3 linked regions of the Jilunia laotingensis genome follow. The main gene of each other region encodes a partner of the protein of the gene in region 2 in a complex. Links are inferred from orthologs where the notes say so. Each region holds a gene or a part of one and is shown on either strand. Other genes may lie near its edges.

Region 1 (2,903 bases), 3.1 Mb from region 2 along the record:
TGTCCGGCTCGTTTATCCAATGGTGACGATAATCAGATACGTTTGCGAGTGGAAAGTAGTTACTCTTTCCCAATCACTCTTTCCGTTATAGATGAAATCCCGGTTGTTTTCCAATTGCGGGATGTATGTTTTCATTTGAAGCTCTCTCCTGGTGAGGGTAAGACTATAAAATACACTCTTCGGCCTACTCGCAGAGGGACATATGCTTTTGGTCATATCCGTGTTTTTGTATCCGATCGCATTGGTTTGGTGCAACGACGATTTACCTGTGCGGAACAGGAGAAAGTAAAAGTATATCCTTCGTTCTTAATGCTTCATCGCTACGAATTGCTTGCTATGAGTGACAATCTGACGGAGATCGGTATTAAGAAAATTCGCAGGGTTGGTCATCAAACCGAATTTGAGCAGATCAAGGAATATGTAAAAGGAGATGATTACCGAACCATTAATTGGAAGGCAAGTGCGCGGAGGCATCAACTGATGGTGAATGTTTATCAGGACGAACGTTCTCAGCAGATATATAATGTGATAGATAAAGGTCGCGTGATGCAACAGGCTTTTCGTGGGATGACCTTGTTGGACTATGCAATTAATGCTTCATTGGTACTCTCATATGTAGCTATGCGCCGTGACGATAAAGCCGGATTGGTGACATTCAACGAGCATTTTGATACCTTTGTTCCCGCATCTCGTCAAAGTGGGCAGATGCAGACTTTACTTGAGAAACTTTATGCGCAGGAAACCACTTATGGAGAAACTGACTTTTCCGCTTTGTGTGTGCATTTATCAAAGCATGTAAGTAAGCGGAGCCTGCTCGTCCTTTATACGAATTTCAGCAATTTAAATAGTATGAACCGGCAGTTGCCCTATTTACAACAACTCTCTCGGCAACACCGTCTGTTGGTCGTCTTTTTCGAAGATTCCGAATTGAAGGAATACATTAACAGAAATCCTGTCAATACAGAAGAGTACTACCGTCATGTCATTGCTGAAAAGTTTACTTATGAAAAACGCCTTATCGTGACAACCTTGAAACAAAATGGCATCTATTCTGTACTAACTACACCCGAGAATCTTTCGATCGATGTTATCAATAAGTATCTGGAGATGAAGTCGCGTCAATTGATTTAAGCTCTTATTTGGTTTGTCCGTAGAACCAAGCCGCCATGACGATAAGCAGGATACCCAGCATTCCGTACAAGATACGTGCCCGTTTTCGTCCTGCCCATCTTACTATACTTTGGGAGTTACGGGCAGTGAAGAACCAATCCCAATCGAAGATCGCTGCCGCTAGGGAGATGATCCCTGCGACAACGAAAATTCCTTGTACAAAGTGATGTCCTGTCATTGATGTCCTGTCATTGGAGTGTGATACAGCGGCTGCCGTCTTCCAGTTCTTCTATGTTTACTTTTACGGCATCACCCGGCAAGAGGTCTTCTACCAATTCCGGCCATTCGATGAAACAGAGGGCACCGCTATAGAAATAATCTTCATATCCCATGTCATATACTTCACTCAATTTCTTGATACGGTAGAAATCGAAGTGGTATATAAGTTCTCCACCTTCATCCGAACGATACTCGTTGACAATGGCAAAAGTCGGAGAGGTGATAACGTCGCTTACGCCAAGTTCTTCGCATAATGCTTTTACAAAAGTTGTTTTGCCTGCTCCCATCTTACCGTAAAGGGCAAAGACTGTGTTATCGCCCATAGCAGCGATAAATTCGCGGGCGGCTTCATGGATATGGTCTAATGATTGAATCTTGATTTCCATACGGGTATATTTATTTATGATTGTTTACTTTGTTATCTGTCTTTTGCACTCGTTCATCTCGTTTATCCACGTGGGGTACGGCTTTTCAGAGTAATCAACGGAATCATCATCTCCTCCATCGAGATACCGCCGTGCTGGAAGGTATCGGTATAGTACTGTACGTAATAGTTGAAATTGTTAGGATATGCCAAAAAGTCCCGTCCACTGGCAAAGATATATTTGGTGCTGACATTGGGTGATGGCAACAAAGCATCTGCCGGCCGGGAGATTTCAAATACTTGTTTGGGGTTGTATGACATGTTGCGTGATAACTTATAACGCAAGTTCGTATTGATCTCCCCATTATTGGCCTGTACCCTGATGGGATTATCCACGCGGATACTGCCATGGTCGGTTGTGATGACTACTCTTACCCCTCGTTCGGACAACTCTTTCAACAGATCGCGTAATGCCGAGTGGCGAAACCAGGAGAGGGTAAGGCTACGGTAAGCAGCTTCCGTTGAAGCCAACTCGCGTATCATTTTACTTTCCGTGCGCGAATGGCTGAGCATATCGATGAAATTGAACACTACCACGTTCAAGTCATTCTGCATCAACTTGGGGAGTTGCGCCAACAGGCGTTCACCTCCTGCGACATCATTAATCTTGTGATAAGAAAATGTATTGCTGCGGCGGAAGCGATCCAGACATGTTTGTATGAGAGGTGCTTCATTGAGGTTCTTGCTCTCTTCTTCATCTTCGTCTACCCATAAGTCGGGGAACATGCGAGCTATCTGGTCGGGCATCAACCCTGAGAAGATGGCATTCCGTGCATATTGTGTGGCAGTAGGAAGGATGCTGAAATAAAGTTGCTCTTCAAAGGTGAAAAGCTCCGCCACTTCCTCGGCTACCACCCGCCATTGGTCGTAACGGAAGTTATCGAGAACCAAGAAAAACACCTTTTCTCCTTGATCGAGCAGAGGGAACAGCGTACGTTTCATAAGATCGGGACTCATCATCGGACGGTCTGCTTTCGGAGCTTTGGGGTTCATTCCCGCTATCCAGTCGAAATAGTTGCGTTTGATAAACTTCGCAAACGCATTATTGGCTTCCGTTTTCTGCATGGACAACATCTCGCTCATGGGGCTG
Region 2 (3,023 bases):
TTCTTCGCTCACAGCACCGCGTTCCTGAAGGGTAACGGACGAAACATGCAATAGTTCTTCCTTCACTTCATTCGAATAAGCCACGATTCCACCTTTAAAATATTCCGAACTTCCGGGAACAGAAGTCAGTCGGGCGGCAATGCTTCCTCCCGTACAGCTTTCCGCGGTGGATACGGTCAAATTCTTCTTTTTTAGAAGATTTCCAACAAGTATTTCAAGCGGGGTATCCTCTTCGTCAAAGATATCATCTCCTAATATTTCTTCCAGTTTACGACTCTCTTTTTCCAAAGCCAGCTTTACAGACAACCCATCTCTTCCCCTGCCCGTCAGACGCAACCGGATAATACCCAATTTCGGCAGGTAGGCCAGTTTTATGCATTCGGGCAGAGCAACTTCCCACGATTCAAGCTTTTCGGCAAGCACGGATTCGGGATAATTCTTCACTGTAAAAGTCTTATGCATAATCACATCCGTATCAAACTTCTCACGTAAACGAGGAAGAACTTCTTCAGTCATCACGGTTGTCATCTCCTGGGGCACACCGGGCATGGAAACCAATACCTTACCGTCTCTTTCGAACCAACTGACGGAAGCACTTCCTACCCGATTATTTATAACCAAGCAATCCTTTGGAACCATAGCTTGGCTTTTATTCAGCGCATTCATAGGAATCTTTCCTGCCAAAACGCGCTTAACATTTTCAAAAACCTCTTCGCTGAAAACCAACTCCGTACCAAAATAGGCACATAGAGTCTGTTTGGTTATATCGTCTTTGGTAGGGCCCAATCCACCAGTGACAAGCACGATATTAGCCCTATTCATCGCATCGTCCACAGCTTCCGTTATTTCGTCAGCACGGTCACGGACCGAAACGACTCGATGCACCTCAATACCTATTTTATTCAACTCGCGCCCCATCCAAGCGGAATTTGTATCAGTCACCTGCCCTATCAGTAATTCGTCACCGATAGTAATAATCTCTGCAAACATAGATAGTTCTCTAATATTATAAGGTCACGCGTGAATATGCCGGAAGGTCTATCGAGCAGAAATCCTTATCCAAATATTTGAAATAGCCTGTTATGGCAATCATTGCAGCATTATCAGTCGTATAGCTGAATTTAGGTATGAATATTTTCCAACCGTACTTTTCGGCATGTTCCCGGAAGGCATTCCTCAAGCCGTTATTGGCCGATACGCCTCCTGCCACCGCTACTTGATTGATTTTATATTGTTTGGCAGCTTTGCGAAGCTTATCCATCAGGATATCTACCACCGTTGCTTCCAGTGAAGCGGCCAGATCAACTTTATGATTTTCGATGAAATCAGGATCATCCTTCAACCAGTCACGCAAGGAATAAAGGAAGGAAGTCTTCAGCCCGCTGAAACTATAATCCAATCCCGGAATATGCGGTTTGCTAAAAGTATAGGCTTTCGGATTCCCCTGACGAGCCAGTTTATCGATAATCGGACCACCGGGATAACCAAGCCCCATGACCTTGGAACATTTATCAATCGCTTCTCCGGCAGCATCATCGATTGTCTGTCCCAGAATTTCCATATCATTGTATGCTTTCACCAAAACGATCTGAGAATTTCCACCCGATACGAGCAAGCAAAGGAAGGGAAATTCCGGCTGTACATTCTCTTCACCTTCCGCTTTAATAAAATGGGCTAAGACATGACCTGTCAGATGATTAACATCAATCATCGGAATATTAAGAGAACGTGCAAAACCTTTAGCAAACGAAACACCAACAAGTAACGAACCCATCAGCCCCGGACCACGAGTAAAAGCCACTGCACTCAGTTCTTCTTTCGTCACTCCGGCACGTTTCAATGCTTCATGAACCACCGGCACGATGTTCTGCTGATGCGCGCGCGAAGCTAGTTCGGGAACTACCCCCCCATATGCCTCATGCACAGCCTGACTGGATACCACATTCGACAGCAAATAACCATCCTTGATAACGGCTGCCGACGTATCATCACAAGAGGATTCGATTCCTAATATTATTGTACTCATAAGTTTTTGATGTTTAAACGGTGCAAAAGTAATGATAAAAGTAAGATTCGTAACGTAATATTTTATATTTTTGTTGGCTAAATTAAAGTAACCGCCTATCAGAACGCTGAAAAAGACTGTACGTTGGATACTCGGTATCGTACTGGGAGTATATATCGGGGTCATAGTTTTGTTGAACATACCATTTGTTCAACAGAAATTTGCTACGTTCGTAGCCCGAGAGCTTTCTCAGGTTATGGGTACCGAACTGACCATCGGACGTATAGATATGGGGCTTCTGAATCGAATCATCATCGACGACGTTCTACTGGATGACCGATCGGGAAAAGAGATGCTGAAAGTCACCCGGCTTTCTGCAAAATTCGAAATACTTCCTCTTTTTAAAGGTAAAATCACTATAAGTAGCGTGCAGCTATTCGGATTCAACATCAATCTGAATAAAAAAACACCGGATTCACCGCCAAACTTCAAATTCGTACTCGATGCATTTGCATCCAAAGACAGTTTGAAGAAAAAGAAGAATCTGGACTTGCGCATTAACTCAGTGTTAATCCGTCGTGGGAAATTAGCTTATGATGTACTCTCCGAAGAAGAAACTCCCGGCAAATTTAATGCTAAACATGTCCGTTTGCAGAATATTATTGCCAACATATCACTGAAAGCGTTACAAAACGACTCGGTGAATGCCTCGATCAAACGTTTGAGTGTGGATGAGCAATCCGGATTCGAGCTTAAGAAGCTAAGTCTTAAACTATTAGCTAACGAAAAGGCAATGGCAATAGAAAATTTTGCTATCGAGCTTCCCGGCACTTCATTCAAAATGGATACCATACGCATGGATTACGACAGCTTGAATGCCTTTAATGACTTTGCACAGAAGGTTCGTTTTTCCTTCCGTACACTTCCATCCTATATTACTTTGAAGGATATTTCTCCGTTTGTACCGGCTCTATCCAATTTTAAGGAGAAAATAGAAGTGGATGTAGACGTAAGCGGT
Region 3 (2,941 bases), 1.2 Mb from region 2 along the record:
ACATACGTATTATCCTTATATAGAAAAGGACGTGGATACATCACTGCCGAAACTGTATAAAAGTCTTTATGAGCATTGATCGCATCAGTGGTCACTTGTTGCAGTCTTTTGTAATCTTGTTCTTGGTTGTATCCGCTACTTAGAAGGGAAAATATGCTGCTTAGGTAGTATCTTTTAGTATAAAGGGGGAATTCCTGTGCAATGTCCCAAGCCTCCTGCCATAGGGGTATCTGTTCTTTATAAACGCCCTTCTTTCCTTGGCCATTCATTTCCCAAACTCTCATTAGACCTTCATTGTAGAGACGGTTTACTTTTTGATATTTATCTTCATGAGGTTGTAATGCCTGGAATTCATTACGTATTTGCTTGAAAAGTTCTTTTTGAGTGTTTGCATCATTCTCTGTATTTATCTTCCGGTTGATTATGGTCATTTTGAAGAACGTGGCTGCACCTTCAGCGGGCGTGCCTTTTTCGATATCGGCAATTGTTTTGATGTAATAATTATAAAGTGAATCTTCTTTTTCTTCGTGGGTGGCATGGCGAATGACGATGTTCATAATTGATACGAAAAGTCCGTATACATCACGACCTTCTTTTGATTCATTGAACAATTGCCTGACATAGCCTGCTTCGTTATTCATACCTTCCGTGACATCTTTGAGGTCGAGCAGTAGCTCTATACGCTTATGCGGGTCTTTTGCTTTGTCTAACGCTATGTTCAGACTGTCTTCACGAATGGGCATGGGAGAAGTTAATCTGCCTTCCGGATTATCTTCCTGAGATGCTTGTGCCTGAGTTGTGATAGTGCTAAGACAGAAGAAAACGAAATATAGGATATACCGCAGATTACTCATGCCATATTATAACTTGTTTATTCATTAGTTTTACTTGTATAAAACAGCCTGCTAAGATATACAAAATATTTCTGAAGTCAATGATTTTGAACTAAAATATGCTATAATTTATCCTACAGTGTGGTAATCTGAAAATAATCCGTTAAATTTGCGACAATTTAATAATCTGATAATTATGTCATGTATCTTACATATAGAGACCTCTACCACCGTATGTTCGGTAGCGGTAAGTGAAGATGGGCAGACTATTTTTGTGCAGGAAGATCTTAAAGGCCCTTCACATGCCGTGTCCTTGGGAGTCTTTGTTGATGAGGCTTTGTCGTTTATCGATAACCATGCCATTCCATTGGATGCGGTAGCTGTGAGTTGTGGACCTGGTTCATATACAGGGCTCCGTATCGGGGTTTCGATGGCTAAGGGCATTTGTTATGGAAGGAATGTTCCGTTGATAGGTATTCCTACTTTGGAAGTATTATCCGTACCCGTTTTGCTTTATCATGAATTGCCGGAAAATGCCTACCTTTGTCCCATGATCGATGCTCGCCGAATGGAAGTATATGCGGCCATTTATGATCGTAGTCTGAATGTCGTACGGGAAATTTCAGCCGATATTGTAGATGAAAATTCTTACCTTGACATTTTGAATGAACATCCGGTTTATTTCTTTGGGAATGGAGCGGGCAAATGCCGTGAGAAGATTACACATCCGAATGCACATTTCATCGATGACATTCATCCTTTGGCAAAGATGATGTTTCCTTTGGCCGAAAAAGCTGTGGCAAACAAGGAATATAAGGATGTAGCTTACTTTGAACCTTTCTATTTGAAAGAATTTGTGGCTTCACTGCCGAAAAAGCTGTTATAGCTTCTCGTTTCTTTTGATTTCTATTAATTAAATATTTAATTTTCGCTTATGCAATATAACACCCAGCAGAAAAGGATGCCGCTTCCAGAATATGGGCGAAGTATACAGAACATGGTTGATTTTGCACTTACAATTCAGGACCCGGCAGAGCGTCAGCGTTGTGCAAATACCATTATTAATATCATGGGAAATATGTTCCCTCATTTAAGGGATGTGCCCGATTTTAAGCATAAACTGTGGGATCATCTGGCTATCATGGCCGATTTTAAACTGGACATTAAGTATCCTTATGAGGTGATCCGTGAAGAAAATCTGGGTACGAAACCGGACATGATTCCTTATCCCAGTACTAAAATCCGTTATCGTCATTATGGTCGTACACTAGAGATATTGATCAAGAAAGCATGTGATTATCCGGAAGGGGATGAAAAGAGAAATTTAGTGGCCCTGATCTGTAACCATATGAAGAAAGATTATATGGCTTGGAACAAGGATACGGTCGATGAACGTAAAATAGCAGAGGACCTTGCGGAACTTTCTAATGGTAAGTTGCGGATGGATGATGACATCATTCGTTTGATGGCCGATCGCCTTGCTCAGAATTATCGTCCGAAGATGAATTATAATAATAACCGGAATAATAATCAGCGAAGAAAATACTAATCTCTCGCCATAAACCATCCTATCTATGGCTTCATTTGTAATCGAAGGAGGGCACAAGCTTTGTGGTGAAATTCATCCACAAGGTGCTAAAAACGAGGTATTGCAGATCATCTGCGCTACATTGCTTACTGCCGAGGAAGTAATAGTAAATAATATTCCCGACATTCTGGATGTCAACAACCTCATCCAATTGATGAGAGACATGGGGGTGACAGTTGCAAAACAGGGTATTGACTCATATAGTTTCAAAGCGGAAAATGTGGATCTTGCTTATCTGGAAAGTGACGAGTTTCTGAAGAAGTGTTCCAGTCTTCGCGGTTCGGTGATGCTGATCGGGCCAATGGTAGCTCGTTTTGGTAAAGCAATGATATCCAAGCCGGGTGGAGATAAGATAGGCCGCCGCCGTTTGGATACTCATTTTATCGGTATCCAGAATCTGGGAGCTGATTTCAAATATAACGATGAACGTGAGATTTTTGAAATTGCTGCCGATAAGTTGCACGGAACATACATGCTTTTGGACGAGGCTTCCGTTACCGGAACTGCCAACATTGTTATG

Evidence for each region. The genes of interacting proteins can lie anywhere in the genome.
Region 1: the proteins of tsaD (region 2) and tsaE are in contact, whole or in part, in a crystal structure (PDB 6N9A), measured with the Thermotoga maritima proteins. The link is inferred for Jilunia laotingensis from one-to-one orthologs. Residues at the interface, in WP_004082750.1 of Thermotoga maritima: Cys10, Asp11, Arg49, His50, Leu82, Gly84, Gly135, Gly136, Glu154, Thr155, Leu156, Asp157, Asp158, Ser159, Glu162, Asp165, Lys166, Arg169, Leu170, Tyr175, Lys213, Thr214, Leu217, Tyr218, Gln221, Arg222, Asn324; in WP_004082108.1 of Thermotoga maritima: Leu37, Gly38, Lys46, Lys57, Val59, Lys60, Ser61, Thr63, Phe64, Thr65, Leu66, Met67, Val69, Pro71, Tyr82, Arg83, Leu84, Asp86, Asp88, Phe89, Asp93, Ile128, Asp130, Glu131, Arg134.
Region 3: the proteins of tsaD (region 2) and tsaB are in contact, whole or in part, in a solved structure (PDB 4WQ4), measured with the Escherichia coli proteins. The link is inferred for Jilunia laotingensis from one-to-one orthologs.

The regions. Positions count from the first base shown.
Region 1 is NZ_JACRTF010000001.1:555,628-558,530, reverse strand. The notes cover bases 68-2,894. They hold tsaE (tRNA (adenosine(37)-N6)-threonylcarbamoyltransferase complex ATPase subunit type 1 TsaE), read right to left. Parts: upstream 1,776-2,894; coding sequence 1,359-1,775; downstream 68-1,358. Other genes in these bases: porX (T9SS response regulator signal transducer PorX), read right to left, coding at 1,838-2,894; H8744_RS02255 (immunity 17 family protein), read right to left, coding at 1,136-1,348; H8744_RS02260 (DUF58 domain-containing protein), read left to right, coding at 68-1,131. Outside these bases: more of H8744_RS02260, read left to right, coding at 1-67; more of porX, read right to left, coding at 2,895-2,903. UniProt on the Escherichia coli protein: Required for the formation of a threonylcarbamoyl group on adenosine at position 37 (t(6)A37) in tRNAs that read codons beginning with adenine.
Region 2 is NZ_JACRTF010000001.1:3,693,581-3,696,603, reverse strand. The notes cover bases 17-2,963. They hold tsaD (tRNA (adenosine(37)-N6)-threonylcarbamoyltransferase complex transferase subunit TsaD), read right to left. Parts: upstream 2,027-2,963; coding sequence 1,007-2,026; downstream 17-1,006. Other genes in these bases: H8744_RS14285 (translocation/assembly module TamB domain-containing protein), read left to right, coding at 2,262-2,963; H8744_RS14295 (CinA family nicotinamide mononucleotide deamidase-related protein), read right to left, coding at 17-990. Also shown: more of H8744_RS14295, read right to left, coding at 1-16; more of H8744_RS14285, read left to right, coding at 2,964-3,023.
Region 3 is NZ_JACRTF010000001.1:2,539,760-2,542,700, forward strand. The notes cover bases 10-2,874. They hold tsaB (tRNA (adenosine(37)-N6)-threonylcarbamoyltransferase complex dimerization subunit type 1 TsaB), read left to right. Parts: upstream 10-1,029; coding sequence 1,030-1,719; downstream 1,720-2,874. Other genes in these bases: H8744_RS09675 (sensor histidine kinase), read right to left, coding at 10-854; H8744_RS09685 (DUF4290 domain-containing protein), read left to right, coding at 1,768-2,382; murA (UDP-N-acetylglucosamine 1-carboxyvinyltransferase), read left to right, coding at 2,408-2,874. Outside these bases: more of H8744_RS09675, read right to left, coding at 1-9; more of murA, read left to right, coding at 2,875-2,941. UniProt on the Escherichia coli protein: Required for the formation of a threonylcarbamoyl group on adenosine at position 37 (t(6)A37) in tRNAs that read codons beginning with adenine.